One region of the Promicromonospora aerolata genome, then DNA from elsewhere that is predicted to be linked to it. Evidence: riboswitches for the same ligand, from Rfam matches in the RefSeq annotation. Region 1 holds a riboswitch; each other region holds the start of a gene.
What was found. Region 1 has a riboswitch for cyclic di-AMP ahead of ACFSL2_RS09225 (C40 family peptidase). Riboswitches for the same ligand answer to the same signal wherever they lie in the genome.
Positions count from the first base shown of each region.

Region 2: another riboswitch for cyclic di-AMP. It lies ahead of ACFSL2_RS20250 (C40 family peptidase); the one in region 1 lies ahead of ACFSL2_RS09225 (C40 family peptidase).
Region 3: another riboswitch for cyclic di-AMP. It lies ahead of ACFSL2_RS17035 (C40 family peptidase); the one in region 1 lies ahead of ACFSL2_RS09225 (C40 family peptidase).
Region 4: another riboswitch for cyclic di-AMP. It lies ahead of ACFSL2_RS23510 (C40 family peptidase); the one in region 1 lies ahead of ACFSL2_RS09225 (C40 family peptidase).

Region 1 covers NZ_JBHUHF010000001.1:2,032,697-2,040,090, reverse strand. The annotation lists gene ACFSL2_RS09240 (DeoR/GlpR family DNA-binding transcription regulator) at 1-217, shown strand, start outside; gene ACFSL2_RS09235 (cysteine hydrolase family protein) at 307-891, opposite strand; gene ACFSL2_RS09230 (purine-cytosine permease family protein) at 888-2,312, opposite strand; gene ACFSL2_RS09225 (C40 family peptidase) at 2,543-3,346, opposite strand; cyclic di-AMP (ydaO/yuaA leader) riboswitch at 3,346-3,500, opposite strand; gene ACFSL2_RS09220 (FAD-binding oxidoreductase) at 3,655-5,004, opposite strand; gene ACFSL2_RS09215 (serine hydrolase domain-containing protein) at 5,230-6,615, shown strand; gene ACFSL2_RS09210 (ABC transporter substrate-binding protein) at 6,719-7,394, shown strand, end outside.
Region 2 covers NZ_JBHUHF010000001.1:4,524,082-4,531,475, reverse strand. The annotation lists gene ACFSL2_RS20270 (hypothetical protein) at 1-220, shown strand, start outside; gene rocD (ornithine--oxo-acid transaminase) at 340-1,689, shown strand; gene ACFSL2_RS20260 (aspartate aminotransferase type Ic) at 1,706-2,986, shown strand; gene ACFSL2_RS20255 (universal stress protein) at 3,071-4,042, opposite strand; gene ACFSL2_RS20250 (C40 family peptidase) at 4,207-5,001, opposite strand; cyclic di-AMP (ydaO/yuaA leader) riboswitch at 5,004-5,178, opposite strand; gene ACFSL2_RS20245 (metal-dependent transcriptional regulator) at 5,355-6,071, opposite strand; gene serC (phosphoserine transaminase) at 6,155-7,264, shown strand; gene ACFSL2_RS20235 (MHYT domain-containing protein) at 7,384-7,394, shown strand, end outside.
Region 3 covers NZ_JBHUHF010000001.1:3,825,976-3,833,369, forward strand. The annotation lists gene ACFSL2_RS17025 (C40 family peptidase) at 1-362, shown strand, start outside; gene ACFSL2_RS17030 (hypothetical protein) at 491-1,402, opposite strand; cyclic di-AMP (ydaO/yuaA leader) riboswitch at 1,568-1,764, shown strand; gene ACFSL2_RS17035 (C40 family peptidase) at 1,766-2,515, shown strand; gene ACFSL2_RS17040 (hypothetical protein) at 2,662-3,564, opposite strand; gene ACFSL2_RS17045 (GlsB/YeaQ/YmgE family stress response membrane protein) at 3,612-3,878, opposite strand; gene ACFSL2_RS17050 (ion transporter) at 4,089-4,931, shown strand; gene ACFSL2_RS17055 (class I tRNA ligase family protein) at 4,928-6,856, opposite strand.
Region 4 covers NZ_JBHUHF010000001.1:5,299,847-5,307,240, forward strand. The annotation lists gene ACFSL2_RS23485 (YceD family protein) at 1-26, shown strand, start outside; gene rpmF (50S ribosomal protein L32) at 29-223, shown strand; gene rnc (ribonuclease III) at 225-1,010, shown strand; gene mutM (bifunctional DNA-formamidopyrimidine glycosylase/DNA-(apurinic or apyrimidinic site) lyase) at 1,003-2,061, shown strand; gene ACFSL2_RS23505 (NAD(P)-dependent oxidoreductase) at 2,134-3,111, opposite strand; gene ACFSL2_RS23510 (C40 family peptidase) at 3,239-4,159, opposite strand; cyclic di-AMP (ydaO/yuaA leader) riboswitch at 4,161-4,326, opposite strand; gene ACFSL2_RS23515 (phytoene desaturase family protein) at 4,458-6,038, shown strand; gene ACFSL2_RS23520 (ABC transporter permease) at 6,118-6,882, opposite strand; gene ACFSL2_RS23525 (ABC transporter ATP-binding protein) at 6,879-7,394, opposite strand, start outside.

The DNA of each region.
Region 1 (7,394 bases):
GCAGGTCAAGGAGGTCGCCGCCCGGCGGGCCCGCCGGACCGTCGTGCTGGCCGACTCCACCAAGCTCGACCGGGGCGCGGTGCCCGCGTGGGCGCCGCTGCCGGCCGGCTGGACCCTCGTCACGGACGGACGGGACGAGGAGGTGCTGCGGCGGTACCGGGGCGCGGGGGTCGTGGTGGAGACGGTCGAGGCCGAACCGCAACTTACCGAGCACTGAGCCGGACCACCATGCGGTTGCTGCCAGAACAACGGCGTTCCTGGCAGCAACCGCATGGTCGTCGCGGGCCGGCCGGCCGGTCGACCCCGTCAGTCGGCGGCGAGGAGCGCGGCGACCGTCGTGACCTCGATCAGCGGCGCGTACAGCCGCATGACGTCCAGCGCCCGCTCGTGGTCCTCCGGTGTCGACCCGGCGCAGGCGTCCGCGACGACCAGCACCCGGCGGCCCGCGTCGGCGGCGGCGAGCGCCGTCGAGATGACGCAGCAGTCCGTGGCGACGCCGGTCAGCACGAGCTCGCCGGCGGAGCGGGTGGCGGCGTCCAGCTCGGGTCCCCACTTGCCGAACGTGGTGCGGGTGACCACGGGCGCCCCGGCGGCGGCGACGTCGGCCAGGTCGGTGATCTCGTACAGCGGGTCGTCGGCGGGCACGAGCGCGAACGGCCACTGGTCGAAGTAGGCGCGCCAGGCGCCGTCGGGCGCGGTGGGGGCGACGTACCGCGTGAGGACCGTGCGGTCCGCGAAGGCGGGGAGCAGGCGGCGGGTCCCCGCGAGGGCGGTGGGGTAGTCGGGGGAGGCCCACGGGCTGGGCGGGCGGGCGAAGACGTCCTGCATGTCGATCACGACCAGCGCAGCGTCCGGCCCGGGCGGCACCACGACGGCGTCGGGCACCGTCATCGCTCCTCCTGGCGGCGTACGACGCGGGCGCTGAGCAGGAGCGTGCCGGCAAAGCCGATGGCCAGGGCGACCAGCACGCCGAGGTTGGCCCATCCCCAGTTCCCGTCGACCCCGCCGAGCGGACCCAGCAGGTAGCCCTGCCACGCCAGCCACGGCGCGTAGGTGTTGGTCACCAGGCCCCAGCCGACGGCGGTGCCGGCCAGCACCAGGAAGACGGCGGGCCAGTTCACCGACCCGTACCGGCCGGCGGCGTCGTAGAGGTCGGCGTCGGCGTAGTCGCGGCGCCGCAGCAGGATGTCGGCGAGCAGCACGCCGCACCAGGCGGCGACCGGTACCCCGAGCGTGATGAGGAAGCCCTGGAAGGGGCCGATGAACGAGTCGGCGACGAACACGACGTAGACGGCGCCGACGATCATGAGCCCGCCGTCGATCGCGGCCGCCACCCAGCGCGGTGCGGGCAGCCCGAGAGAGAGCAGCGCGAGTCCGGAGGAGTAGATGTCGAGCGCCGCGCCGCCGATCAGGCCGGCCAGGGCCACCACGACGAACGGGATGAGGAACCAGGTGGGCAGGAGCGTGGAGAGGGCCCCGATCGGGTCGGCGCCGATCGCCTCGTTCAGGTCGGGGTCCGAGCCGGCGAGCAGCAGGCCGAACACGAGCAGCACCACGGGGGCGAGCGACGCGCCGAGGGTGGTCCAGCCGACGATGCGGGGGCCGGAGGCGGAGCGGGGCAGGTAGCGGGAGTAGTCGGCGGCCATGTTGACCCAGCCCAGGCCGAACCCGGTCATCATGAACACGAGCCCGCCGATGACCTGTGGTGCGCCGCCGGCGGGGATCGCGGCGACGGTCGCCCAGTCGACGTGGTCGGCCACCAGGATGATGTAGACGACGGTGAGCACGGCCGTGAGCACGGTGATGATCACCTGCAGCCGCATCACGAGGTCGAACCCGAAGACGCCCGCTGCCACCACGATGCCCGCCACGACCACGAGGGCGACGACCTTGGTGACGGTCCCGCCGCCCCAGCCGAGGGCACCGAGCACCGTCGACGTCGCGAGGGTCGCCAGCGCCACCAGCACCGTCTCCCAGCCCACGGTGAGGATCCAGGACAGCAGGGAGGGGAGCTTGTTGCCGCGCACGCCGAACGCCGCCCGGGACAGCACCATGGTGGGCGCCGAGCCGCGTTTTCCGGCCAGCGAGATGAAGCCGCAGAAGAGGAACGACGCCACGATGCCGACGATGCCGATGACCACCGCCTGCCAGAACGAGACCCCGAACCCGAGCAGGTAGGAGCCGTAGCCCAGCCCGAGCACGGACACGTTGGCCGCGAACCAGGGCCAGAACAGGCTGCGCGGTGACCCGCGGCGCTCGGACTCGTCGATGGTGTTCAGGGCGTTGGTCTCGACCGCCGTGGGGACGCTCATGGCGGTGATCATGCCATCCGGCCCGGGGTACGCACGAGGGCCCGCACCGTGCCGGTGCGGGCCCTCGTGGTCTTGCTGGTCGAGCGGGGCGTCCGGCTCAGCCTCAGTTCATGTCGGCTGAGCCTGCGCTGCGCCTCCGGCTCAGCCTCTGTTGATTTCGGCTGAGCCTGCGGCTCCGCTCCGGGCGCGTGCCTCGTTCCTCGGCCCGCACCCTGCGCTGCGCCTCCGGCTCAGCCGACGCGGATGAAGGTCGGGCTGTCCTGCCAGATCTGCGACTCGTGCACCGTCTGGCCGGGCACCGGCGCCTCGATCTGCATGTCGCCGCCCGCGTAGATGGCGATGTGGCCGGGGCTCCAGATGAGGTCGCCCGGCTGCGCCTCGGCAGCCGAGACCACGGTGCCCGCGTAGCGCTGCTCCGAGGAGGTGCGCGGCAGGTCGATGCCGACCTGTGCGAACACGTAGGAGGTGAAGCCGGAGCAGTCGAACCCGGCCGGGGTGTTGCCGGCCCAGACGTACGGCACGCCGATGTACTGCCGGGCGATGGAGACGACGTCGGTGGCGGCGGCCGGTACGGCCTCCTCGACGACCTTCTCCACGGGCTCGGGGGCAGGCTCCTCGACGGGCTCGGCCTCCTCGACGACCTCCTCGACGACCGGCTCGGGCTCCGGTACGGGCTCCGGCTCGGGGGCCGGCGTCACCTTGATGGTGCCGGTCTCGAGCGTGAACTTGCTGTCGGCGGCCACCTGCACGGCCGGTGCCGTGGTCACGGCCTCCGCGGCCGCGGCCTGGGTGACCGAGGTCTGCGAGGTCTGCGTCAGCGCGTCGACGTCGACCGTCGCCGTGCTGTGGTCGGCCACCGGTGCGGCGTCGGCGGGGACGCTGAGCAGGGTGACGACCAGGCCGGAGCCGGCGGCGACGACGGCGCCCCGACGTGCGGCACCGGAGATGCCCCGCGCCGCGGCACGGGTCAGGGGGGTCAGCGGGGTGATGGGTTTCCGAGCAGCACGATGGCGCCCAGGCGTGCGAGTAGTCACGTGGTTCTCCTGACGCCTACGAGGTGAGCTGTCGGATTCGGATCGGAGAATGACCCGGCCGCGGTACTACCTGTGCGGCTTCACCCCAAGGACACCGATGGTGCCCACTTACGTGGTTCCCCCGTCCCTGTCATCCGGTCAGTGCAGATCCCGCGGCGGTGACAGGGCTCGGCGTCCGCCTCGAGTGGTCGCGGCCTTCCCGCGAACCGGAGCGACGGTAACCCCGATCGGCCCCAAAGTCACAATCGCATTACGGCTGTCGAGACGGTCAGTGTTCGCCTTGACCGGATTGTCCGACATGAGATACGTCACTCGGCTATCTCCGGCCGCACGTTGTGATTGGCCGCAAACAGGTTGTTCGGGTCGTACTGCCGCTTGACCGCCGCGAGCCGCGCGGAGGTCCGGGCGGGGTAGACGGCGGCCACGTCCTCGTCGGTCGTCGACCCGAGAAAGTTCGCGTACGCGCCGCTGAGGTGCGGCGCGAGCTTGTCCCAGAGGGCGTCCAGGCCCGGACGTGCGGCCTCGACGACGGGCTCCGGGCCGCCGACGATGGTGGCGACCAGCAGCTCCGCCCGGCGGTGCGCGTAGGCGGTGGCGTCGTCGGCGACCCGCGAGACGGCGCCGCCCAGGCTCCGGACGGCGATCGACGGCGATCCGGGTGACGTCCCCACCTCGGCAAGGATCTGCAGGGCCTCCGGCGCCGACTCCCGGTCGACGAACCCGTCGTGGCCGACCAGCCGGAGACCCGGCGGCAGCTCGCCGCCGTCGACCAGGACGTCGGCATAGGCGCGCGGCGCGACGTCGTCCTCCAGGACCGTGCCGAGCCGGCGGAGCGGGTCGACCGCCCGTGCCGCGAGGTCCGCGTCGTTGCCGTCGAACGCGACGTGGAGCTCGACCGGCGCCGCGTGGCCGCCGGCGAACGGGTTGGCCAGGTTCACGAGGGAGGTCAGCTCCTCGGGCGCCGTGCGCAGGTGGCCGGCCCAGCCCTGGAGCACGGCAGCGGCCTCCGCCGCCGGGAAGGTGATCTTGCCGAAGAAGATCTCCGTGGTCGGGTGGGCCACGAGCTCGAAGGCGGTCACGATCCCGAGATTGCCGCCACCCCCGCGGACCGCCCAGAACAGCTCCGGGTGCTCCTGCGCGCTCGCGGTCACCACCGACCCGTCGGCGGTGACCAGCTCCACGGCGACCAGGTTGTCCAGCGTCAGGCCGTGCTTGCGCACCATCCAGCCGATGCCGCCGCTCAGGGTCAGACCGCCCACGCCGACGCTCCTGGTATCGCCCGAGGAGATCGCGAGGCCGTACGGGTCCAGCACGTCGGCCACCCGGCCCCAGGTCGCGCCGCCGCCGATGCGCACGAGGCGGCGGTCCTCGTCGACGAGCTCGACGTCGGCGAGCGCGCCGAGGTCGATCACGGTGCCGCCGTCGTTGGTGCCGAAGCCGGGGAAGCTGTGGCCCCCGCCGCGTACGGCGAGCGGGACGCCGGCGCCGGCCGCGAACCGGACGGCCGCCTGCACGTCGCCGACGGTCCTGGGGCGCAGCACGGCGGCCGGGCTGCCGGCGACGAGCCTGGTCCGGCTCGCCGCCTCGTACCCGGCGCCGCCCGGCACGATGATGTCGCCGGCGAAGTCACGGCGAAGGGTCTCCAGCTCTGGGGTCATGACGTACCTCCTGCAGGGGACTGGTGCGCGAGGCACCGGACCCACAAGAGACGCCGGGGACCGGGTGAGTGTGACAGCGGGCCGGGTGACCCGCACCACACCTGCGTCGCCGACCACCGATCCCGGTCTGGCGACGACGCGGTTCGTCGGCCCGCACAACTGGCCCCTCGCCTCCTTGTCCGGCCGGACGAACACTGCGCGCGGGGCTTTCCCTAGCCTGACGCCATGACATCTCCCGACTCGCTCTCGACCTGGCTTGACGATCACTTTGCCGAGCTCGTCGGGCGCCACCAGGTGCCGGGCGCGAGCGTCGCGGTGCTGGTCGACGGCAAGATCGTCGACGCGGCGTCGGGCGTGCTCAGCACGGCGACCGGGGTCGAGGCGACCACCGACTCCGTGTTCCAGATCGGTTCCGTCACCAAGCTCTGGACCACGTCCCTGCTGATGCGGGCGGTGGACGACGGCACGCTCGACCTCGACGTCCCGCTGCGCACGTACCTCCCGGAGTTCCGGGTGGCGGACGAAGGGGCAAGCGCCAGCATCACGACCCGCCAGCTGTTGTGCCACACGGCCGGGTTCGAGGGCGACGTCTTCACGGACACGGGCCGCGGTGACGACGCGATCGAGAAGTACCTGGCGGAGCTGCACGGCCTGCCGCAGCTTTTCGCGCCCGGCGCGATGTTCTCCTACAACAACGTGGGCTTCGCGCTGCTGGGACGCCTGGTCGAGGTGCTGCACGGGATGTCGTACGACCGGGCCCTGACCGGGCTCCTGGCGGAGCCGCTGGGCCTGACCCACGTGGCGCCGAGCCCGTACGAGGCGATCCTGCACCGGGCGGCGGTGGGGCACGTCCAGGACCCGGATGGCGGCTGGACGGCGGCGCCGGTCTGGGCGCTGGCCCGGTCCAACGTCGCGGCGGGGTCGATGCTCGCGATGCGTTCGCGCGACCTGGTCGCGTTCGCGGGCATGCACCTGGCCGGTGGCCTGGCCCCGGACGGCACGCGGGTGCTGAGCGAGCAGAGCGTGGCCGCCATGCAGACGCAGCAGGTGCCGGTGCCGGACATCGGCGCGATGGGCGACGCGTGGGGCCTGGGGTGGACCATCTCCCGGGCCGCCGGCGGCACCGTCGTCTCGCACGACGGCGGGACGATCGGGCAGGCGGCGTTCCTGCGGGTGGTGCCCGGCGCGAACGTCGCGGTGGCGCTGCTGACCAACGGCGGGGACGTCTTCGGGCTCTACCGGGACGTGGTGCAGTACCTCACGAGCGAGCTCGCCGGCGTCACCCTCGCGGACCGCCCCGTCCCGCCGGCCGAGCCGGGCGCCGTGGACGACAGCCGGTGCGCCGGCACGTACTCCGACACCATCTACGACCTGGTGGTCAGCCGGGACGCCGCCGGCCGTGTCTGGCTCGACCGCACCCCCAAGGACGTGCTCGCCGAGATCGGCGAGCAGCCGTTCCGCACGGAGCTGGTGCGGTACGCCGACGACGCCCTGATCGCCGTCGACGCCGTGAACGGGGTGCACACCGTCTACGCCTTCCTGGGCGACGACGGCACCGGCCGGGCCGCGTTCATCCACTACGGCCGCGCGGTCGCGCGGGCGGTGGGCTGACCCGGGCACCGAGCTGACCCGGCACCGAGCCGACCCCGGCACCGAGCTGATCCGGCACCGACGGCACCGACGCCGCAGGGCCGACCCGACGAGAGGGACCCCCGTGAACCTGCTGACCGCCCCGCCCGGACGGGCCGTGCGCCCCGTGGCGCTGCTGCTCGCGCTCACCCTGACCTCCACCGCCCTCGCCGCCTGCTCCGGGGGCGGCGACGACACCGCGTCCGACGGCGGCTACGCCACCGCGGGGACGTTCACGCTCGCCCTGGCGACCGACCCGGGCAACCTGGACCCGCACGCGTCCGCCACCAGCTCCGTGATCGGCATGAGCCGGCTCGCGTACGACACGATTGTCGCCGTGGACCCCGAGTCCACGGAGGTGGTGCCGTCGCTGGCCACCGAGTGGTCGGTGGACGGCAGCACCGCGACGTTCACCCTGCGGGACGACGTCACCTGCGCCGACGGTTCCGGGTTCACGGCCGAGACGGCGGCGGCGAACATCGAGCACGTGGCTGACCCGGCCAACGAGAGCCCGTACCTGGGCGCGTTCCTCCCCGCGGGCGTCACGGCGTCGGCCGACGGCGACACGCTCACCCTCGAGCTCGCCGGACCCGCACCGTTCCTGCTGGAGGGCCTCGCGGGCCTGGCCATGGTCTGCGACTCCGGCCTCGCGGACCGCGACACGCTCGCCGCGGGCACGGCGGGCACCGGACCGTTCGTGCTCGACGAGGCAGCGCCCGACGACCACTACACGTACTCGGTCCGCGACGACTACGCGTGGG
Region 2 (7,394 bases), 2.5 Mb from region 1:
GCACCGGGTGAACAAGGCGCTCACGCACCGGTTCATCCAGAAGCAGATCGCCAAGCAGGGCAGCCTGATGCTCGGCCGCATCCTGCCGTTCGGTGTCGGTGCGGTCGTGGGCTGGGTCGGCGCGCGCGCCCTCGGCCACACGGTGATCGCTCAGTCCCGCATCGCCTTCGGCACCCCACCGGAGCGGTTCCCCCGCGTCATCGAGCAGAAGCAGAAGTAGCCCGGCCGGGCGTGCCGTGCTCTGGCACGACGTGCCGTTCGGCGGCCGCCAGGCGGCTGAGCAGCGGATATCGCACACCTGCTCGGCGGGATCCGAAGTCCCGACCTAGGCTGCAGATCATGGCGGACACGACGCACGGCGCACTCGCCCCGACGTACCACCCACTGCCGATCATGATCGCGCGGGCGCACGGTACGCATGTGTGGGACACGGACGGCAACGAGTTCCTCGACTTCCTGTCGGGGTACTCGGCCCTGAACTTCGGGCACCTGCACCAAGGCCTGGTGGCGGCGGCGATGACGCAGCTGCGCCAGGTCACCCTCACCTCGCGCGCGTTCGACCATGACCGGCTGGAGGAGTTCGCGCAGCGGCTCGTCGAGGTGGTCGGGCCGCTGACCACCGGCGGCGAGGACAGCGTCGTGGTGCCGATGAACACCGGCGCGGAAGCCGTGGAGACGGCGATCAAGGCGGTCCGCAAGTGGGGGTACGACGTCCGCGGCGTACCCGAGGACGAGGCGACAGTGATCGTCGCCGACGGGAACTTCCACGGCCGCACCACCACGCTCGTCGGCCTCTCGGACAACCCGACCACGCGGGACGGGTTCGGCCCGTTCGCCCCCGGGTTCCGGCGGGTCCCCTTCGGCGACCTCGACGCGGTCGCCGAGGCCGTGGACGACACCACGGTCGCGGTCCTGATGGAGCCGGTGCAGGGCGAGGCCGGCGTGCTGGTGCCTCCGGACGAGTTCTGGCCCGGGCTGCGCGAGCTCACCACCACGCAGGACATCGCCCTGGTCGCCGACGAGATCCAGTCCGGGCTGGGCCGCACCGGCACCACGCTCGCGTGCGAGCTCTGGGACGTGCGGCCCGACCTGGCCTGCCTCGGCAAGGCACTGGGCGGCGGGATAGTCCCCGTGTCGGCGGTGGTCGGCAAGCCCGAGATCCTCGGCGTCCTGACGCCGGGAACGCACGGCTCGACGTTCGGCGGCAACCCGCTGGCGTGCGCGGTCGGTATCGCCGCGCTCGACCTGCTCTCGACGGGGCAGTACCAGGCGCGAGCCGCGGAGTCGGGCAAGGTGCTCAGGGAGCGGCTCGACGCACTCGTCGGGCGGGAGCTGCTGACCGAGGCCCGCACCGTGGGCCTGTGGGCTGGCATCGATCTGGCCCCTGAGCTCGGCACCGGGAGGGAGCTGTGCGAGGCGCTGCTCGAACGCGGCGTGCTCGCGAAGGACACCCGCACCGGAGCCGTCCGCCTGTCGCCGCCCCTGTCGATCGTCCAGCCCGAGCTGGAGATGGCGCTGGACATCCTCGAGGAGTCCCTGGTGGCGCTGCGCGACGCCGATCCCGGCGAGACCGGCGAGACAGCCGACACGGGCGAGACGGCCGACACGGCCGGGACGGGCAAGATCGCGGACCGCACCACCGCCGGCGACCAGGACGAGCGCTCCGAACTGTCACCGAGCGCCGGCTGAGCGTAGGCTCCCAGGGGTGACCACTACGACGTCGTCCCACACCACCGCAACGCTCCCGGCCCTCCACGAGCTGCAGCAGGCCTACGCAGACCTTCAGGCCAAGGGCCTGAAGCTGGACCTCACGCGCGGCAAGCCGTCGGCCGAGCAGCTCGACCTCGCCGAGCCCCTGCTCGCCCTGCCCGGGATCGGTGTGCACGCCGACGACACGGGCACGGACGCGCGCAACTACGGCGGGCTGGACGGCGGGCTCGCGGTCCGCCGCATCTTCGCCGAGCTGCTCGACGTACCGGTGGAGCAGCTTCTCGCGGGAGGCAACGCGTCGCTCACGCTCATGCACGATGTCGTCACGTTCGCCGAGCTGTTCGGCTTCCCCGAGTCGCCGAAGCCGTGGGCGCGCGAGGAGAAGGTGCGCTGGATCTGCCCCGTCCCGGGGTACGACCGGCACTTCACCGTGTGCGAGGCCCTCGGCATCGAGATGATCCCCGTGCCCATGACGCCGGACGGTCCGGACGCCGACGCCGTGGCCGAGCTCGTCGCGTCGGACCCCACCATCAAGGGCATGTGGGTGGTCCCCACCTACTCGAACCCGGACGGCGCGGTCATCAGCGACGCCGTCGCCCGTGCTCTGGTCTCGATGCCGACCGCCGCCCCGGACTTCCGCATCCTGTGGGACAACGCGTACGCGGTGCACCACCTGACCGACGACGAGGTGACGAGCCCCGACGCCATCGCGCTGGCTGCCGAGGCAGGCCACCCGGACCGGGTGCTCCTCTTCGCGTCCACCTCGAAGATCACGTTCGCAGGCGCGGGTGTCGCGTTCCTCGGAGGCTCGCCGGCCAACATCGCCTGGTACAAGAAGCACCTGTCGGTGGCGTCGATCGGCCCGGACAAGCTCAACCACCTGCGGCACGCGATGTTCTTCGGCTCGGCCGACGGCGTGCGGGAGCACATGCGCAAGCACCGCGAGATCCTGGCGCCCAAGTTCGAGGCCGTGGTGCAGATCCTGACCGAGCGCCTCGGCGGGTACGACGTCGCGTCGTGGAACGAGCCCAAGGGCGGCTACTTCGTGTCGCTCGACGTGGCACCGGGTACGGCCTCGCGCGTGGTGCAGCTGGCCAAGGAGGCGGGGATCGCCCTCACGCCGGCGGGCGCCACCTACCCGTACGGCAAGGACCCCGAGAACAAGAACGTCCGCCTCGCGCCCTCGATGCCCCCGCTGGACGAGGTGCGCACGGCGATGGACGGCGTGGCCACCTGCGTGCTGCTGGCGGCCGCAGAGGCCGCCCACGTCGACTGACCTGTCAGCACCGCCCCGATGTGTCAGACCCTCAGGTCACTCCGGTGACCTGAGGGTCTGACACGTTCGAGGGCGCCTGACCGGTCAGTCGTTGCAGTGCTTGTTGACCACGAACACCGGGCACGCCGAGTGGTGGAGCACGGCCTGGCTCGTGGAGCCCAGCAGCAGCCCGCGGAACCCGCCGCGGCCACGCGAGCCCACCACCACCAGGTCGGACGCCGTGGAGAACTCCGTCAGCAGCTCGGCGCCCGTACCGTCCAGCACGATCCGCCGGATCCGCAGGCCGGGGTTCTCCGCCTCGTACCGGTCGACCAGCACGTCCATGCCCACCGCGATGTCGGCCAGCACCTGCTCACGGTCGATCGTGGACGGCAGCCACGCCAGCATGCCGGTGTTCCCCACGGGTACGCCGGTCACCGCCGTCAGCTCCGCGCCCCATGCGTTGGCCTGCACGATCGCGTGCTGCAGCGCACGCTCCGCCTGCGGCGACCCGTCCACGCCGACGACGATGCGGCGCACCTCCCGGATCTCGGCAGCGCCGGGCGCGACGGCGGTCGGTGTCTCTGCCGCACCGCCGGCAGCAGTGCCCGGCACGCTCCAGGAGACGCCTCGGTTGGCCTCCGCACGCAGCGGGACCACGACGACCGGGCACTGGGCGTGCGCGGGTAGCGCGGACGACACCGTGCCCAGGAGCCGCTCCGTGAATCCACCCCTGCCGCGCGTCCCGACGACGGCGAGCCCGTAGTCGGCGGACAGCTCCACGAGCACACCCGCCGCGTCGCCGGTGGCGACCTCGGTGGTGGCACGCACCCCGGCGTCGGCCACGCGGGCCTCGGCCTCGGCGAGCACCGACTTGGCGCCCTCCTGGATGGTCGTGTCGTCGAGGGCGGCGTACCCGCCGTCGAGCGAAGCGGCCGTGAACGACGGCAGGGAATAGCTGCACACGATGTGCAGCGACCAACCCACACGATGTGCGTAGGCGGTCGCCCAGTCGAGCGCATGCAGACTAGCGGCCGATCCGTCCACCCCGACCAGTACGACCTCGGATCGCGTCATCGCCAGACCTTTCTTCGCCCAAGCACCATTGCACTCCCAACGCTACCGGCGGCGGGCACGTTGTGGGTATCCGGAGGCATGACGACTGCAGAACGATGGCACGACAGAGCGCCTGCCCGATGGTCCGGACAGGCGCTCTGGCTGGTGGTCGTGCGCGGCTGGGGTCAGCCCATGCGGATGAACGTGGGGTTCGACTGCCAGATGGTGCGGAAGTCGACCACGGTGCCCGGCTTGGACGCGTCGATCATGGTGTTGCCACCGGCGTAGATCGAGACGTGCCCGGGGGTCCACATCAGGTCGCCCGGCTGCGCCTCGGACGCCGGCACCTGGGTGCCGTAGCTGGGCTGCGAACCCGACGAGTGCGGCAGCGGGATGCCCAGCTGGCCGTAGACGTACGCGGTGAAGCCGGAGCAGTCGAACCCGCTCGGCGAGGAACCGCCGGAGACGTACGGGACGCCGACGTAGCGGCTCGCGACGGAGATCACGGAGTTGCCGATCGCCGACGCGGGCACGTCCACGGACGCGGCCGTCGTGGTGGCAGCGGCCTCGGCAGCCTCAGCGGCCTCGGCGGCAGCAGCCTCGGCGGCCTCCGCAGCCTCGGCGGCGGCGAGCTCTGCCTGGTAGTCCTCGTTCTCGGCGGCGGAGACCACGGAGACCGCGGCCTTCTCCACGTTGAGCTCGGCGTCGGGTGCGACGGTCACGACCGGGGCGTTGGTCAGCGCCTGGCGGGCCTGCGACGTCAGTGCGTTGAGGTCAACCGAGTTCATCTTCGCGTGGCCGGCCTCGACGGGCGCGGCCTGTGCGGCCATCGCGCCACCGAAGGTCGAGACGAGAAGCGCGCCACCCGCGGCGGCGACGGCGGTACGGCGGCCGACCGCGGCGTTCTGGGCGAGTTCGGTGAGCGGAGTTACTGGTCGTCGCGCAGCCCGATGACGAGCGCGAGTCGTACGTGCAGTCACGTATTACCTCTCCTTGTACGCCTTCGAGGTCAGCTGTCGGGTTCGGGTGGGAGAAATCACCCGGCCGTGCAATCCCGAAGGAGTGCCCGGCTTCACCCCGAGGACGCACCCTGGCGCCCGTTGGTGGGTCCCCCGCCTCTGTCATGCGGTCGTATTGGACCCCGGCCGGTGACAGAGTTCGGCGTCCGTCCGAGGACCCCCACGAACAACTCCGCGGGAGCGGTCTGAACGTACCGGACCTCACCCTCAATGTCACGTTCCGGCAACGAATGCCATGACGTGTCGTACCTTGGGTGGCAGGTTTCCGACAAACCGGACGGTTCGGAACCGACTCAGGTGGTCGGCGAACCGGCTCAGGCGGTCGCGACGAAGAGGTGGCGGGCCAGGTCCTCACCGAGCTCCAGCGCCGTACCCGCGCCGTCGACCGTCACCGTGTAGGTGCCGTCGCTGTGCTCGGCGGTGATGCGCGAGCCGGGCACCAGGCCGGCGTCGGACAAGCGGGCGAGCAGCTCCACGTCGGTCTGCAGCGGCTCCGCGATACGGGTGAGGGACGCCGCGAGCGGCTCACCCCTGACCCCCTTCTTCGCCGCTGCCTCGAACGCCGACGGCAGCGAGATCACACCGCTCAGGAACGGCACGTCGGTATAGGCCTCACCGAGCTCCGACAGGCCCGGGATGGGGTTGCCGTACGGGTCGTGGTGCGGGTGGTCGAGCAGGCCCACCAGGCGCTTCTCCACGAGGTCGCTCATGACGTGCTCCCAGCGGCAGGCCTCGACGTGCACGTGCTCCCAGTCGAGCTTGATGACGTCGGTCAGCAGGCGCTCGGCGAGACGGTGCTTGCGCATCACGCGCATGGCCTTGTCCTGGCCCAGCTCGGTGAGCTCGAGGTGCCGGTCGCCGGTCACGATCACCAGCCCGTCGCGCTCCATGCGCGCGACAGTCTGTGACACCGTCGGTCCGGAATGCCCCAGGCGTTCCGCGATGCGCGCGCGCAGGGGCGTGATGCCCTCCTCGTCGAGCTCGTAGATCGTCTTGAGGTACATCTCGGTGGTGTCGATCAGATCCGTCACGTCAGCTCCCGTCATGCGCACAGCCGCCCAGTCGCCCTGGACACGTGCGGCCCGGGCGTCGGCCCAGGTTCTAGTCTAGTTCTGTGCCACTGACTATCCCGCCACACCTGCTGCCCACCGACGGCCGTTTCGGCTCCGGCCCCTCCAAGGTGCGCCCGGGACAGGTCGATCATCTCGTGGCGAACGCGCACGTGCTGGGTACGTCACATCGACGGGCGCCGGTGAAGGACCTGGTGCACCGCATTCGTGAGGGTGTCACGGAGCTGCTGGGCGCGCCCGACGGGTACGAGGTGGCGCTCGGCAACGGAGGCGCCACGGCCTTCTGGGACCTCGCCACCCTGTGCCTCGTGGAGCGCAGGGCGCAGCACGCGGCCTTCGGCGAGTTCGGCGGCAAGTTCGCCGCCGCGACGTCGCGAGCCCCGTTCCTCGAGCCCTCCCAGGTGATCGCGGCGGAGCCGGGCACGGTGGCCTACCTCGAGACGGCCGAGGGCGTGGACACCTACGCAACCCCGCACAACGAGACCTCCACGGGGGCGGTCGCCCCGGTGCTCCGGCCGGCCGGGTCCGACGGCGCCATCGTGCTCACGGACGGGACGTCCGGAGCCGGTGCGCTGCCCGTCGACCTCAGCCAGACCGATGCCTACTACTTCGCACCGCAGAAGGTGTTCGCGGCCGACGGCGGACTGTGGCTCGCCGTACTCTCCCCCGCTGCCGTCGAGCGCGCCGCGCGGATCGAGGGCTCGGGACGGTGGGTGCCGGAGTTCCTGTCGCTCACGACGGCCCTCGAGAACTCACGCCAGGACCAGACGCTCAACACGCCCGCCGTCGCGACGCTGCTCCTCCTGGCCGACCAGGTCGAGTGGCTGCTCGACCAGGGCGGGCTCGAGTGGTCGACGAAGCGCAGCGCGGCGTCCGCGGAGATCCTCTACTCCTGGGCAAGGGCCCGGGAGTGGGCGACGCCGTTCGTCGCGCGCCCCGAGGAGCGGTCACCGGTGGTCGGCACCATCGACCTCGCCGCGGAGATCGACGTCGACCGTGTGCTCGCGGACCTGCGCGCCAACGGGGTGCAGGATGTCTTCGCGTACCGGAAGCTCGGGCGCAACCAGCTCCGGGTCGGGATGTACCCGGCCGTCGATCCCGACGACGTCGCAGCGCTCACCGCGTGCGTCGACTACCTCGTCGAAACCGCCTGACCAGCATGATCACGTCCGCAATATCCCTTGGACGGCGGGTTCTGCCTATTGTCCGAGACAGAGGGACTCTGTAACGTTTCCGCAACAGAGGGAACCATTCGAGGGGCTGTTCAAACACCATGCCAGTGAT
Region 3 (7,394 bases), 1.8 Mb from region 1:
CGGCCACCCCGGACTACGCGTCCGACGGGTCCATCGGTGCCCAGGCCGTGGCGATCGCCATGCAGTACCTGGGAATCGCCTACACGTACGGCGGCGAGTCGCCGGGCACGGGCTTCGACTGCTCGGGCCTGATCAAGTACGTGTACGCCCAGCTCGGTGTCCCGCTGCCGCACTCGTCGTCGGCCATGGTGTCCTCCGGCTACCAGGTGACGTCGCCGATCCCCGGCGACATCGTGTGGACCCAGGGGCACGTCTCCCTCTACGCGGGCGACGGCATGGTGGTCGAGGCCGCCAACTACGGCACACCGGTCCGCCACACCGCCCAGTGGCAGGACTACGCGGTCTACATCCGCCCGTACTGACCGGCACCCGTTTGCTGGCCGGCACCCCTTGCTGGCCGGCCCCCTTGGCTGGTGGGTGTGCTCGTGGCGCCTCGGACGAAGGTCTCGTCGCGACGAGCACGCCCACCGACCGGAGGCCGGTAGCAGTCTCAGGCCCAGGCCTGCGAGAGCTCGTCCTCGGCTTCCTCGCCGGTCTTCCGCTCCGCCTCGCGCGAGAGCCGGAGGGCCGCGATGGTGGCGCCGAGCAACAGGGCGACCACCCAGGCGCCGAGCTGGTGCCCGTCTGGCACGATCGCCGCCGAGGCGAGCTCGTTCCAGACGATGTCCGCTGCGACGAGCGGGTTCTCGGTGAGCTCGGACCCGGGCCAGATGTTCTCCTGCACGGCCAGGAGGGCCGGCCAGGTGGCCTGCAGGACCCACACGACGGCGGCGGCGGGCAGCCAGCCCAGGAGCTCGATCGGCTTGCTGTCCACGGCGAGCCCGAACGCGACGCCCAGGGCCACCGCGAAGAGCCACCACGTGCCGGTGGGGGACACCGCGTTGCCCGGCAGGAGGCCCCAGAGCCAGCCGTCGACGAGCACCACCGGCAGCGCCAGTGCGAGACCACGCAGGGGCGCAGGGCCGAGCGCGGTCAGCAGGCCGGCCGCCAGACCGACCGATCCGGCGACGCCTGTGATCACGAGCATCCCGAACGGCGCACCGTCACCGGGCACGCTCCCCCGCAGCGCGAGCCACCAGGAGGTGCCACCGGTGGCGGCCATCGCCAGCACGGTGCCCACGATCGCCGCGGCGGCCCCCGCCCTGGCCGACGCCGGGATGCCTGCCGTGGCGCCCCCGAGGAGGCCGCCGATCAGGGCCATGACGACCAGGCCGGCCACCGCGTCGTCGGCGGTGTACGGGAGGGGCAGAAAGCCTGCGCCGCCCACCGCTGGACCGCCGACAAGGCCGGTGACCTCGTACAACGCCTGAAGCAGCCAGGGGAGGAAGCCGCAGAGCCACCAGGCGGCGGCACTGATGAGAAGCACCCACCAGGCGGAGATGCGGTACGCACTTTCGGCCATGCCGCCGAACGGTAGCGGATGTGTGTGATGCCGGTCATAACCACTCAAGACCGGAACGGCGTAAATCTGCGCCTTCGTGGGGTCAGACCGTAATGCGTAACCCGATCGTGACTTTTTCCGTGAACGTGTGTACTTTGACTTCTGCTCCCCCGCAACGGTGGAGCCGTGAGCCGGACGCCGAATCCTGTCACCGGTTCATGACCAGACGTTCGAGACAGGAGCGGGGGACCCACTTCCCGGGTGACAGCACGATCGTCACCCTCGGGGTGAAGCCGGACGGAACCCCCCAGTAGCCGTGCGGCCGGGTGTGTACTCCTACCCGAACCCGACAGCTGACCTCGCAGGCGGTACAGGAGACATTAGGTGACGAACTCCATCCGCGGCCGGCATCGTGACAGCCGGCCGGCCATGACACCACTGACCATCCTTGCTCGTACCGCCACGGAGAACGCCGGCACCGTCGCCCGCCGCGGCGCCATCGCCGCAGCTGCAGGTGGCGTTCTGATCTCGACCATCGCGACGACGGCCCACGCGGCCCCGGCGATGGACCTCAAGACCGACGTGAAGACGGCGAAGCTCAACTCGGTCGACCTGAACTCCCTCACCGCAGTGGCCAAGCAGGCCGTCGTGAACTCCCCCACCGTGACCGTCCCGGCCGACGCAAAGATGCCGATCGAGATGGAAGCCCTGGGCACCTCGTCCGACGCGGACGGCAAGACGGGTAGCGGCGAGGAGGGCGAAGGCCCTGCCGTCGTCTCGGTCGACGCACCGGACCCCGTCCCGGTGGGCCAGCAGGCCATCAATATCGCCTTCAACTACCTCGGCATCACGTACGTGCTGGGCGGTAACTCGCCGGCCGAGGGCATGGACTGCTCGGGGCTGATCCAGTACGTGTACGCCCAGCTCGGCGTGCCTCTGCCGCACCAGTCCACCGCCCAGCTCAACTCGGGCTACCAGGTGACCACCCCCGAGCCCGGCGACATCGTCTGGACGCCCGGCCACGTCGCGCTGTATGCGGGTGACGGCATGGTCATCGAGGCGTGGGCCGCCGGCATGCCCGTGCGCTACACCGAGATGTGGCAGAACAACCCGACGTTCATCCGCGTCGTCTGACGTGGTCTGAGTCACCGGCGCGCGAGCGCCGTAGCAGTGCACCGCGAGGCGTCGCCTCCGTGCCGGGTCACCGTCCGGCACCGGAGGCGGCGCCGTTCGCGTGCCCGGGTCGATCACCGGCTCATGTGACGTCGGGCTCGGCCCGGCTACTCCGCCTCCGGCCAGCCGCAGCTGTCCCCGATGAAGTCGTACAGGGCAGCGCGCGCGGCGTCCGGCATCGGCACGTAGAACACGTGCTGCGCCGTGCCGTCGACGCTCGCCAGCACGGGGAGGAACGTGCCGCGCTTGTCCTCGCCCACGGCGTGCGCGTCACAGCGGGTGGGCACCACCGGAAGAACGATCTCGCCGGACCGTTGCCCGTCCAGCCTGCGCCCCGTCCAGCCCGCGGCGCCTCCGCGGGTGTCGGGGTTGGTCAGGAGGGTGGTCTCGGTGACGTGGTCGATCGTGACCTCGGGGCCGCCGTCGACCGGTTCGACCCGCACGGTGACGAACGCCGTCAGCTCGCCGTCGCGCATCTCGACCGGCACGTCGGGCTGCACGGCGAGTCGCACGCCGGTCTCCACCGCTGCCCGGGCACAGTCCACGGCGTGGTTGCGGGCGAGGTGCCCGGCGGTGTCACGCACCTCGCGGACCGTGAGGTCGGTCGCCGGACCGTGGTCGTCGCCCTCGCCCAGGGCCACCGTGATCGTGGCGGACGGTGTGGCGTCCGGTTCCGGCTCTGCGGGCCCTGCCGGGAACCCCGTGCACTCCGCCTCGCCCAGCCCGACGTAGACGTCCCGCGTCGCGCCCGGCCGCAGGGTACGCGGGCGGTCCTTGGTCTGGTGCGACGGCCCGAACCCGTCGGCGTGCAACGCCCCGGCCAGGAGCGTCATCGTCCGGTCCGAGCCGTTGGTGACCGCCAGGAGGATCTCGCGGTCGGCGTACTGCGTACGGCCCTGCTCCACCTCGACGCTGAGGTGCGGGCCGACGTCGTCGGGTACCGGGCCCACGGTGGACGACGGCGGCCGTGGGCCGCCCGCCGCACACGAGACCGCGGCCGCACCGGTCAACGACGCCAGGAGGACGACGATGACGGCGCGGCCGCGGGATGCTGCGATCAGGCCTTCTTGCGGCCGAAGATCGCCTGGACGATCAGGATCACGATGATGGCGCCGACGACCGAGGTGAGCCATGCCGACCAGGACCAGAAGTTCTCCATCAGGTCGACGTTGAAGATGAGGCCGCCCAACCAGCCGCCGAGCATGGCGCCGAGCACACCGAGGAGCAGGGTGAGCCAGAAGCCACCCGGCTGCTTGCCCGGGATGACGATGCGGGCGATGACGCCGGCGATCAGTCCGAGGATAAGAAAGGCCCAGAAGCCCATGGTGTGTTTCCTCCAGAGTGGTTTGACTGCTTGCGCACCACCCCAGCACCGATTGAACGAACGCGCCACCGGACCCGCCGAATCAGGCGCATATCCGGACAATGCGCCCGGTGAATCGGCGGACCATCGGCGCGCTACAGTTCGCCCGGGCAAGTGCGAGAAGTGGTACCGGAGCGTGGCCTCCGGGCACGTGACGGACAAGGGGAGTCGATGAACCAGGTGATCGGCGCGGAGGCCGAGCCGCGGACGCTACGGGGCAGGGTCCGCATCCTGCTCGAACGCACGTGGTTCAGCCGCCTGGTGCTCAGCGTCATCCTGGCGAACGCCCTGGTGCTGGGTGCGGAGACCATGGTGACGGGGACGGCGCTGTCCGTGCTGCACACGATCGACCACGCCATGCTCGTCTTCTTCGTCGTCGAGCTGCTCCTGCGGCTGTTCGCCAACGGCCGGCGGTTCTTCACCGACCCGTGGAGCGTGTTCGACCTCCTCGTCGTCGGTGTCGCGTTCCTGCCGGCCAGCGGTTCGCTCTCGGCGCTCCGTGCGCTCCGGGTGCTCCGGGTGCTGCGCGTGATCACCGTGGTGCCGTCCCTGCGCCGCGTGGTCGACGGCCTGCTGCGCGCCGTACCCGGGATGGGTGCCGTGGGCGCGCTGCTGATCCTGGTCATGTACGTGTCGGCCGTCATCGCCACCGGACTGTTCGGCGAGACCTCCGAGGAGTACTTCGGCAGCCTCTGGATCTCGCTGTTCACGCTGTTCCAAGCCATGACGGGCGAGGCGTGGCCGGACATCGCGCGCGCGGTGATGGTGGCCCACCCCTCCGCGTGGGTCTTCTTCGTGCTCTACATCCTGGTGGTCAGCTTCGCGGTGCTGAACCTGTTCATCGCCGTCATCGTCAGCGGCATGGAGGAGATCACCGACGAGGAGCGCAAGGACGACGAGCAGAAGGACGAGCGGCTCGACGCCCTGGCCGAGCAGAACCGCGAGATCCTCGCCGAGCTGCGCGCGCTGCGCGCGCTGCGCGCGACGGTCGGCGAGGACCGTGCCGACTCCTAACGGCGTGGAGCCACCACCACGTTGACGAGGCGGGGCGGCCGCACCACGACGCGCAGCACCGGCCGCCCGCCGACGGCCCGCGTCACGGCCGGACGGGCCAGCACGGCCCGCTCCAGCTCGGCCGCCGCGATGTCCGCCGGCACCGACAGCCGGTCCCTGACCTTGCCGTCCACCTGGACCACTCCCTCCACGTCGGCCGTCACCAGCAGCTCCGGCTCCACGGTGGGCCATGGTCGGCCCGCCACCGGCGTCGTGTGCCCCAGGCGCTCCCAGAGCTCCTGGGCCGTCTGCGGCGCGAACAGGCCGAGCAGCACCGCCACCGCCTCGACCGCCTCGCGGTAGACCTGCTCACCGTCCCCGTCGGCCACACCGGCGCCGGCCGACCCAGCCCGCCGCACCTCGCCGACCAGCGCCATCAGCCGAGCCAGGGCGACGTTGAACCGCCCGGCCGCGACGAGCGTGTCGACGTCGTGCACGGTGCGGTGCACCGCCCGGCGCAGGCTGTCGGCGCCGGCACCCCTCGGCCCGGATCTCGACCGGCTCGACCACGAGGACGGCACCAGGCGCAGCACCCGGGCCAGGAACTTCCGCATCGCCTCCGGCGACACGTCCGCCCAGTCGACGTCGTCCTCCGGCGGCCCCGAGAACAGGATCGCCAGCCGCACGGCGTCGACCCCGTGCCGGTCCAGCTCCGCCGCCAGGTCCACGCCGTTGCCCAGCGACTTGCTCATCGCCCGGCCCCGGTTGACCACCTGACCCTGGTTGAGCAGGCGGGCGTACGGCTCCGGTGAGGGCAGCAGGCCCATGTCGTACAGCACCTTGGTGACGAACCGCGCGTACAGCAGGTGCATCGTCGCGTGCTCCACACCGCCGACGTACAGCGCCGCGGGCATCCACCGGGCCGCGTCCTCCGGGCGGAACGGGCCACCGTCGTAGCCCGGCGAGAGGTAGCGCAGGAAGTACCAGGACGAGTCCACGAACGTGTCCATCGTGTCGGTGTCCCGTTCGGCCGGACCACCGCACCGTGGACAGGTCGTCCGCACCCAGTCGTGCGCCCCCGCCAGGGGCGAGACGTCGCCGGGCACCAGCTGGTCGCCCTCCAGGTACGGCAGCTCGACGGGCAGCTGGTCGTCCGGCACCACCACCTCCCCGCACGCCGGGCAGTGCACCACGGGGATCGGCGCACCCCAGTAGCGCTGCCGCGAGACGAGCCAGTCGTGCAGCCGGTAGGTGGTGCCGGCCGGCCCGTGCTCCCTGCCGATCCAGTTCCGCTGCATCGTCAGCACGTGCGCCGGCCAGCCCGGCTCCAGCACCGCCATGTCGTCCAGCAGGCGATCGGCATATGCGGTGATGCGAAAGAACCACTGCGTCAGCGTGCGGCCGACGACGGCCGTTCCGCAGCGCTCGCACGTGCCGTCCACGACCTGCTCGTTCGCCAGCACCGTCCGGTCGCTCGGGCACCAGTTCACCTCTGCCGCGGCACGGTAGGCCAGACCGCGCTCGTGCAGCCGGGCGAACAGCCACTGGGTCCAGCGGTAGTACTGCGGCTCGTGCGTGTGCAGCCGCCGCGACCAGTCGAACGAGACGCCGTAGCGACGGATCGACGCCGCCTGGGTGGCAATGTTCGCCTCGGTGAACACGGCGGGGTGCTCGCCCCGGCGGATCGCCGCGTTCTCCGCCGGCAGGCCGAACGAGTCCCAGCCGACCGGGTTGAGCACGTCGAAACCCTTGGCCCGCCAGTACCTCGCCACGACATCGGTGATCGCGAACACCTCGGCGTGGCCCATGTGCAGGTCGCCCGACGGGTACGGGAACATCGTCAACACATAGCGGCGTGGACGGGCGCCGTCGTCGGACGCCTGGAACAGGTGGCCCTCCGCCGGGACCTCTCCGGGCGGGCCTGGGGTGCGGTACGTCTCGGTCATCGCTCTCGTCCTCCGGTGCGTCGATCGGGTCCGGGCACGAAAAAGCCCCTCGCAAGGAGGGGCGGCCGCACCGGTTGTGCCCGATCGAGGGCGGATCCGATGCGGCTAGGCGAGGAGCGAGCGTGCGTGGCGCATGCCCCCACGATATGCGGGCCGGCCGCACGGCGTAAAGGCATGACGTAGAGGTGCGAGCGCCGGCTCGGTCCGCCGCCAGCGAGGTCCGAGCCGGCGCTCGCGCCGAGAACGGGGGCCGTGGCTCGGCGTGCCCCCAGCGCACTCCGAGCCACGGCTCCCGTCCGACGCGCCGCAGCTCGGCCCGCCCCCAGCGAGGTCCGAACGTCGTCCGCGTCGCACCTAGGACGCAGGCACGTCCCGGAAGTCACAGCACTGAGGATGCTTTTTCATGTGGCCTGGGTCACACACCTACCGGATCCTGTCGCACGGCGCACGGTGAACGCCGCGGGACGAGCGGCCAGATACCGCGGTGCCATACGGTCGGCACGCCCTCGAAACCGGACAGAGCAGAAGAAATCGAAGA
Region 4 (7,394 bases), 3.3 Mb from region 1:
TGTCGGACGAGACGAAAGAGAGCTAGCCGTGGCTGTTCCGAAGCGCAAGATGTCGCGCAGCAACACCCGTGCGCGTCGCTCGCAGTGGAAGACCACCGCAGCGACCCTCACCACCTGCCCGCAGTGCCAGGGCAACAAGCTGCCGCACACGGCGTGCCCGACGTGTGGCACCTACAAGGGCCGCACGTACCGCGACGCCCTGAAGACCGTTCACGCGGGCTGACGTGGCCAAGGGCGGGACGTCGCCGGCGAGGCCGGAACCTACCGCGCTGCTCGAGAAGCTCGGGGTCCATCTGGACCCCGAGCTTCTTGTGCTGGCACTGACCCACCGGTCGTTCGCGCACGAGGCCGGTGGCATCCCCACGAACGAGCGCCTGGAGTTCCTGGGCGACACCGTGCTGGGGCTGGTGGTCACGGAGGCGCTGTTCCGGCGGCACCCCGACCTGTCGGAGGGCGATCTGGCGCGCATGCGTGCGGCGACGGTGTCGCAGCGCGCGCTCGCCGCGATCGCGCGCACCCTCGGGCTGGGCAAGTACGTGCTGCTCGGCAAGGGTGAGATCCGCACGCGCGGCTTCGAGAAGGACTCGATCCTGTCCGACACGGTCGAGGCCCTGATCGGCGCCACCTACCTCTCGCACGGTCTCGAGACGTCGCGGGAGCTGGTGCACCGGCTCGTGGACTCGACGCTCGACGTCGCGGCGGGTCTCGGCGCCGGTCTCGACTGGAAGACGTCCCTGCAGGAGGCCTCCGCCGAACGCGGTCTGGGTTCCCCGGACTACATCGCGACGTTCGAGGGCCCCGAGCACGCGCGCGTCTTCCACTCGACGGTCGTGATCGACGGTGTCACCTACGGCTCCGGCTCCGGCAGCGCGAAGAAGCACGCCGAGCAGGGGGCGGCCGAGGAGACCTACCGGACGCTGCTGGAGAAGTTCCCGCTGTCCGAGCCCGAGGGCGATCAGGCGTCCGCCGTGCACGGCTCCGAGAGCAAGGCCCCGGCCTCCGGTGCCTGAGCTGCCCGAGGTCGAGACCGTCCGCGATGGTCTGGACCGGCTCGTCGTCGGCGCCGTCGTGCGTGACGTCGAGGTGTTCCGCGAGTACAGCGTGCGCCGGCACGACGGTGGTCCCGGCTCGTTCCGTGACCAGCTCGCCGGACGGCGGCTGAGCGCCGCCGTCCGCCGGGGCAAGTTCCTCTGGCTGCCGCTGGAGGAGGCTGCCACGGTCCAGCCCGTGCAGCCCGTGCAGCCCGAGCCGGTCGAGGCCTACCCCGCAGCGGCCCTGCTCGCCCATCTCGGTATGTCGGGGCAGCTGCTGGTCCGAGGGGCGGTGCTCAGCGGAGAGCAGACCCCGACCGCGGTGCTGGGCGACGAGCCGGGGCGAGCGACGGCCGCGGACGACTGGCGCCACCCGCACCTGCGGGTCCGCCTGCACCTGACCGGTGCGCCCTCCGGCGCGCGATACCTCGACTTCGTGGACCAGCGCACCTTCGGACACCTGAGCGTGCAGGACCTGGTGCACGACCACGTCCCGACCCGGGGGAGCGCGACCCCGCCGTCGGCCGTCCCGGCAGGGCACGGCTCGGACCTGCCCCTGCTGCCGGAGCCGGTCGCGCACATCGCCCGCGACCTGCTCGACCCGAACCTGGACCTGGACGACCTCGTGCGGCGGGTGCGCCGCCGTCGGACACAGGTCAAGCGCGCGCTGCTGGACCAGACGGTCTTGTCCGGCGTCGGCAACATCTACGCGGACGAGGCGCTGTGGCGCGCGCGGGTGCACTGGGCACGCCAGACGGACAAGCTCAGGGTCGCGGACGTGCGGCGGGTGCTGGACTCGGCGGCCGAGGTGATGCGTGAGGCGCTCGCCCAGGGCGGCACCAGCTTCGACGAGCTGTACGTCAACGTGAACGGGCAGTCCGGCTACTTCGACCGGTCGCTCGCCGTGTACGGCCGCGAGAACGAGGAGTGCCGCCGCTGCGGCGCTCTGGTCCGCCGCGACGCGTTCATGAACCGCTCATCATTCAGCTGCCCGGTCTGCCAGCCCGCCCCGCGCACCCGCACCCCGTAATCCTCGTTGAGTGCTGGCTATCTGTTGGCATGCGGCCCAATAGCCCGCACATACCCAGCACTCAACGGAGGGTCAGCGGGGGGCTACGTTGCGGAGGTCGCCGGCCGCCCGCCAGGTCGTGAGCTGGTCCGCCAGGAACCGCGCCGCGCGGCGCGGCCGCCCGCCTGCCACGTGCGGGGTGAGGATCAGGTTCGGCGCGTCCCAGAGCGGGGAGTCGGCCGGCAGGGGCTCGGTCTCCATGACGTCGAGCGCCGCACCGGCGAGCCGCCCGGACCGCAGGGCCTCCACCAGTGCCGCCTCGTCGACCGTCGCGCCGCGGCCGACGTTGACGAAGCGCGCCGACGGCGGCAGCAGGCGCAGCAGGCGGTCGTCGAGAATGTGCTGGGTGGCCGGGACGGCCGGCAGCAGCGAGATGAGCAGGTCGGTCTCGCCCAGGAGCGCGTCCAGGCCGGCGGCGTCCACCACGGGGTAGCCGGAGCGTTCGCCCGCCCGCGAGGCGACGCCCGTGACCTGCGCGCCGAGCGCGGTCAGGAGCGGCGCCAGCCGCAGGGCGATCGAACCGAAACCCCAGATCGTCACACGCGCGTCGTCGAGCGTGTACTCGCGGCCCGTGACGGGATCCGCCTGGGCGAACGCGATCTCCTTGGCCCAGCGGTGCTCCCGCTGCGCGGCCAGCGACGTGTCGAGGCGTCGGACCGACGCGAGGACCAGGGCCAGGGCATGCTCGGTGACGGTGTCGTCGTGCAGGGACTGGCCCGACGAGATGACCACGTCGGGGCCGAACCCGGCTCCCAGCGCGACGTCCGGCCCGGCGGAGAGCGTCTGCACCCAGCGCAGCCGGGGCAGCCGCCGGGCGGCGTCGGCGACGATCTTGGGCGGGCTGGACCAGGTGACCAGCACCTCGGCGTCCGTGTGCTCCTCGGGGATCGGGTCGTTCATCGCGTACGTGGCGACGACGTCGGGGCCGCCGGGAGCGAAGGAGGCTCCGGCGTCGGGCAGGAGCGCCGGGAAGTCGAGGTCGAAGGGCACGTCCGGTACGAGGATCTTCACGCCCGGGACGTTACCGGACGGTGCTCATGGACGAACGCGGTGCTCGCGGACGAGCACGGGGTGGGTCGCACCGGACGTCCGGTGCGACCCACCCCGTGGCCGGTCTGGAGAACTGTACGAGAAGCGGTCAGCCCGTGACGCGGATGAACACCGCGTTGTTCTGCCACATCTCGCCGTACTGCACGGGGGTGCCCTGCTGCTGGGCCTCCACGACCATGCCGTTGCCGGCGTACAGGGAGACGTGGCCGGGCGTCCACACGATGTCGCCGGGCTGGGCCTCGGCGGCGGAGACCTGGTAGCCGACGGTCGACATCGCGCTCGAGCTGTGCGGGAGGTCGACCCCGAGCTGGGCGTAGACGTACTGGATGAGTCCGGAGCAGTCGAAGCCGCTGGGGGAGGCTCCGCCCCACACGTAGGGCACGCCCACGTACTCGAGGGCCAGGTTGACGGCTTGCTGGCCCAGGCCGGAGGTGTCGGCGACGGTCTCGACGGCGGCAGCAGCCTCCGCCTCGGCGGCGGCCTCGGCCTCAGCGGCTGCTGCGGCCTCGGCTGCTGCGGCCGCCTCGGCCTCGGCCTTCGCCTTCGCCTCGGCCTCCGCCTCCGCCTCGGCGCGCGCCTCGGCCTCCGCCTTGGCCTTGGCCTCGGCGATGCCGGCCTCGGTCTCGGCGTACGGCGTCACCGACACGCGTCCGCGCTCGGCCCAGAAGTCGGCGTTCTGCGTGACCTCGACCTTGGTGACGAGGTTCTCGGTGAAGCCGGCCCGGGTCGTGGAGTCGACGGTGTTGCTGACCGGCGTCGCGTTGGCGAGCGTCGTCTGCGTGTGCGTCTCGGGGGGCGCCGTGTGGGCGGTCTGCGTGAAGACCGACGCCAGCATGCCGGACGTGACGACCGCGATGGCGCCAGTTCGGGCAGCGTTCTCGGCGGCGGTCTGGGTCAGTGCGGTGAAGGGGGTGAGCGCGGGGCCGTCGGCGCGGTGCCTGCCCCGGCTGCTGGGACGGTTTGCCTGGTCGTCCGCCCAGTCATGGGTGCGGTCGGTGAGTACGGTCACCAGTGATCTCCTCGGACGCCTACGAAGTGAGCTGTCGGGTTCGGATGGGGAGAGCGATCACCCGGCCTCGCAAGGAGGCTTCACCCCAAGGACACTCACGTGCCCGGCCTACTTGGTTCCCCCGTCCCTGTCACGTCGTAGCTGCTCAGATCCGGTGACAGGGCTCGGCGTCCGGACCAGGACCCCACCGTTACTGGCGAGGTGTCATGACCGTACCCGCCCATCGAGCAAATGTCACGATTAGGTCACATACCAACTTGTGATGGAACCTCGCTGGTAATCAGTGCCCCATGCGACTATGACGTGCATGCCAGATTCCATGCGTTCCCGGTACGACGTCGTCGTCGTGGGCGGCGGCCACAACGGCCTCACCGCCGCGGCCTACGCGGCCCGTGGCGGCCGGTCGGTCCTGGTCCTCGAACGAGCGGACCACGTGGGCGGCGCCGCCGTCTCGGCCCAGCCCTTCGCCGGGGTGGACGCACGGCTCTCCCGCTACTCCTACCTCGTCTCGCTCCTCCCGCGACAGGTGGTCGAGGAGCTCGAGCTCCCCATCACCCTGAAGCGCCGGCGCTGGTCCTCCTACACACCCGTGGCCGACGGCGGCCTCCTCGTCGACAGCCAGGACGACGCCGTCACGCGCGCCTCCTTCCGTCACCTCACCGGGTCGGACGCCGACTTCGAGGCCTGGGGGCGCTTCTACGCCATGACCGGCGAGGTGGCCCGACGCCTCGCGCCCACCCTCACCGAGCCGCTGCTCCCACGCTCGGTCGTGCGCGACCGGGTGGTCGACGGTGTGGGGGAGGAAGCCTGGCGCTCGCTCTTCGAGGAGCCCCTCGGTGCGGCGCTGCGCCGCACCTTCGCCGACGACGTCGTGCGCGGGGTCGCGGCCACCGACGGTCTGATCGGCACGTTCGCCGACGTCGACGAGCCGACCCTGCGGCAGAACCGCTGCTTCCTCTACCACGTCATCGGTAACGGGACCGGCGACTGGGACGTGCCGGTCGGCGGGATGGGCGCCGTCTCGGGCGCCTTGCGCGACGCCGCACTGGCGGCCGGCGCCACGATCGTCACCTCGGCGACCGTCACCGCGGTGGACCCCGGCACCGCGGGCGCGGAGGTCGCCTGGACCGACGCCGACGGACGCACGCAGGGCGTCACCGCGGGGCACGTGCTCGCCGGCTGCGCCCCGGCGGAGCTGGACCGGCTGCTCGGCGGCGAGCCCGCGGCGCCCGGCACCTCCCCCGAGGGCGCCCAGCTCAAGGTCAACATGCTGCTGACCCGCCTGCCCCGGCTGCGCGACGGTGTCGACCCCGTCGCTGCGTTCAGCGGCACCCTGCACGTCAACGAGTCCCTGACCCAGCTCCAGCACGCGCATGCACAGGCGGCCGCCGGGCAGGTTCCCGACCTACCGCCGAGCGAGATCTACTGCCACACCCTGACCGACCGGACCATCCTCGGCCGGGAGCTCGCCGCGACCGACGCGCAGACCATCACCCTGTTCGGCCTGCACATGCCGGCCCGCCTCTTCCGTGCGGACCCGGACGGCGCACGGGACCAGGCGCTCCGGGCGACGCTCGCGTCCCTGGACTCGGTGCTGGCAGAGCCGATCGAGGACGTGCTCGCGCTCGACGCCGACGGCGCCCCCTGCCTCGAGGTGCGCAGCCCCGTCGACCTGGAGGGCGACGTCGGGCTGCCGGGCGGGCACATCTTTCACCGGGACCTCGGCTGGCCCTTCGCCGAGTCCGACGACGACGCCGGGCGCTGGGGCGTCGAGACTGCGCACCCGCGGGTCCTGCTGGCGGGTGCGGGCGCGCGCCGGGGTGGGGGCGTGAGCGGGATCCCGGGCCGGGCGGCCGCCATGTCGGTGCTGACGGAGTAGGCGAGAACGGGGTTGTGTTCCTGAACGGTGCTCAGAGGAACACAACCCCGTTCTCGCCCGGTCAGCCTGACCAGCGCAGTCAGCGGATCTCGGCGCGCCGGAGCCGCCACAGACCGGCGGCGAACGGGGCGGCTATCCACAGTGCCGCCGTGAGGCCGAGCTGGGTCCACTGCTCGCCCGTGACGGTCTCGCCGAGCAGCGCGTACTGGGCGTGCGTGAGGTCGAGCCACGGCGCGGCGGCGCCGTACCACTCCACGGCCATGGCCAGCTGGCTGGACAGCGAGGGTACGACCAGCGCGAACAGGAGATAGCCCACCAGTGCGACGGACGACCGGCGCAGGATCGTGCCGAGCGTGAACCCGACGGCCACGCCGACGGCCTGGAAGGTGAACAGGTACAGGTGGTCGGCCACGGACAGGTTCCACACCGGCGCCGTCCCCTCGACCGCCGCGCTCAGCAGGGCCCCGCAGGCGGCCAGCCCGAACGTCAGTGCCGTCGCGACCAGTGTGAGCCCGGCCACGCAGGCGGCCTTGGCGGCGATCACCCGCCCGCGCCGGGGGACGAGCGTGAACGTGGTCAGCGCACCCCGCTGGCTCCATTCGCCCGTGACCGACAGCAGGCCCACCATCGGCACCAGCAGCCCGAGCGGGTAGGCGACCGCGTTGGCCAGGTCGGCATAGGTCGCCTGGAAGGGAGCGAACAGGACCAGGACCGCGACGGCGCCGACGGCGACCAGCGCGATGCTCACCAGGAGCCAGAGCGCGGACCGGGTGTCGGCCAGCTTGCGCAGCTCCACGTCGACGAGCCGGCGGAACGGGATGGGCGCGGTGCGCTGCGTGCTCACGCGGCGGCTCCTGTCGTGGTGGGGGCGGAGGGCGCGGTGTCCCGCTGGGTCGGCGCGGTGAGGGCGAGGAAGGTCTCCTCGAGGCCCACGCCGTCGGCCGCCCGAAGCTCGGTCACCGGCACGCCGGCGGAGAAGGCGACGCGGCCCGCGTCGGCCAGGTTCGCGTCCGTGAGCACCGCACCGTCGTCCGTGCGGGACGTCGTCTGCCCGGCGGCTTCGAGCGCCGCGGTCAGCGCCGCCGCGTCGTCGGCTCGGACCAGGGTGCCGACGCCGGCCAGGAGCTCCGACTTGGGTCCGCCCGCAACGACCCGCCCGCCGCCGATCACGACGATGTCGTCGGCGATGGTCTCGATCTCGGCGAGCAGGTGGGACGAGAGCAGCACGGTGCCGCCGTCGTCCGCGAAGTCACGCAGCAGGTCCCGCATCCACCGGATGCCGGCCGGGTCGAGGCCGTTGGCCGGCTCGTCGAGGATGAGTACCTCCGGCTCGCCGATCAGCGCCGTCGCGACCCC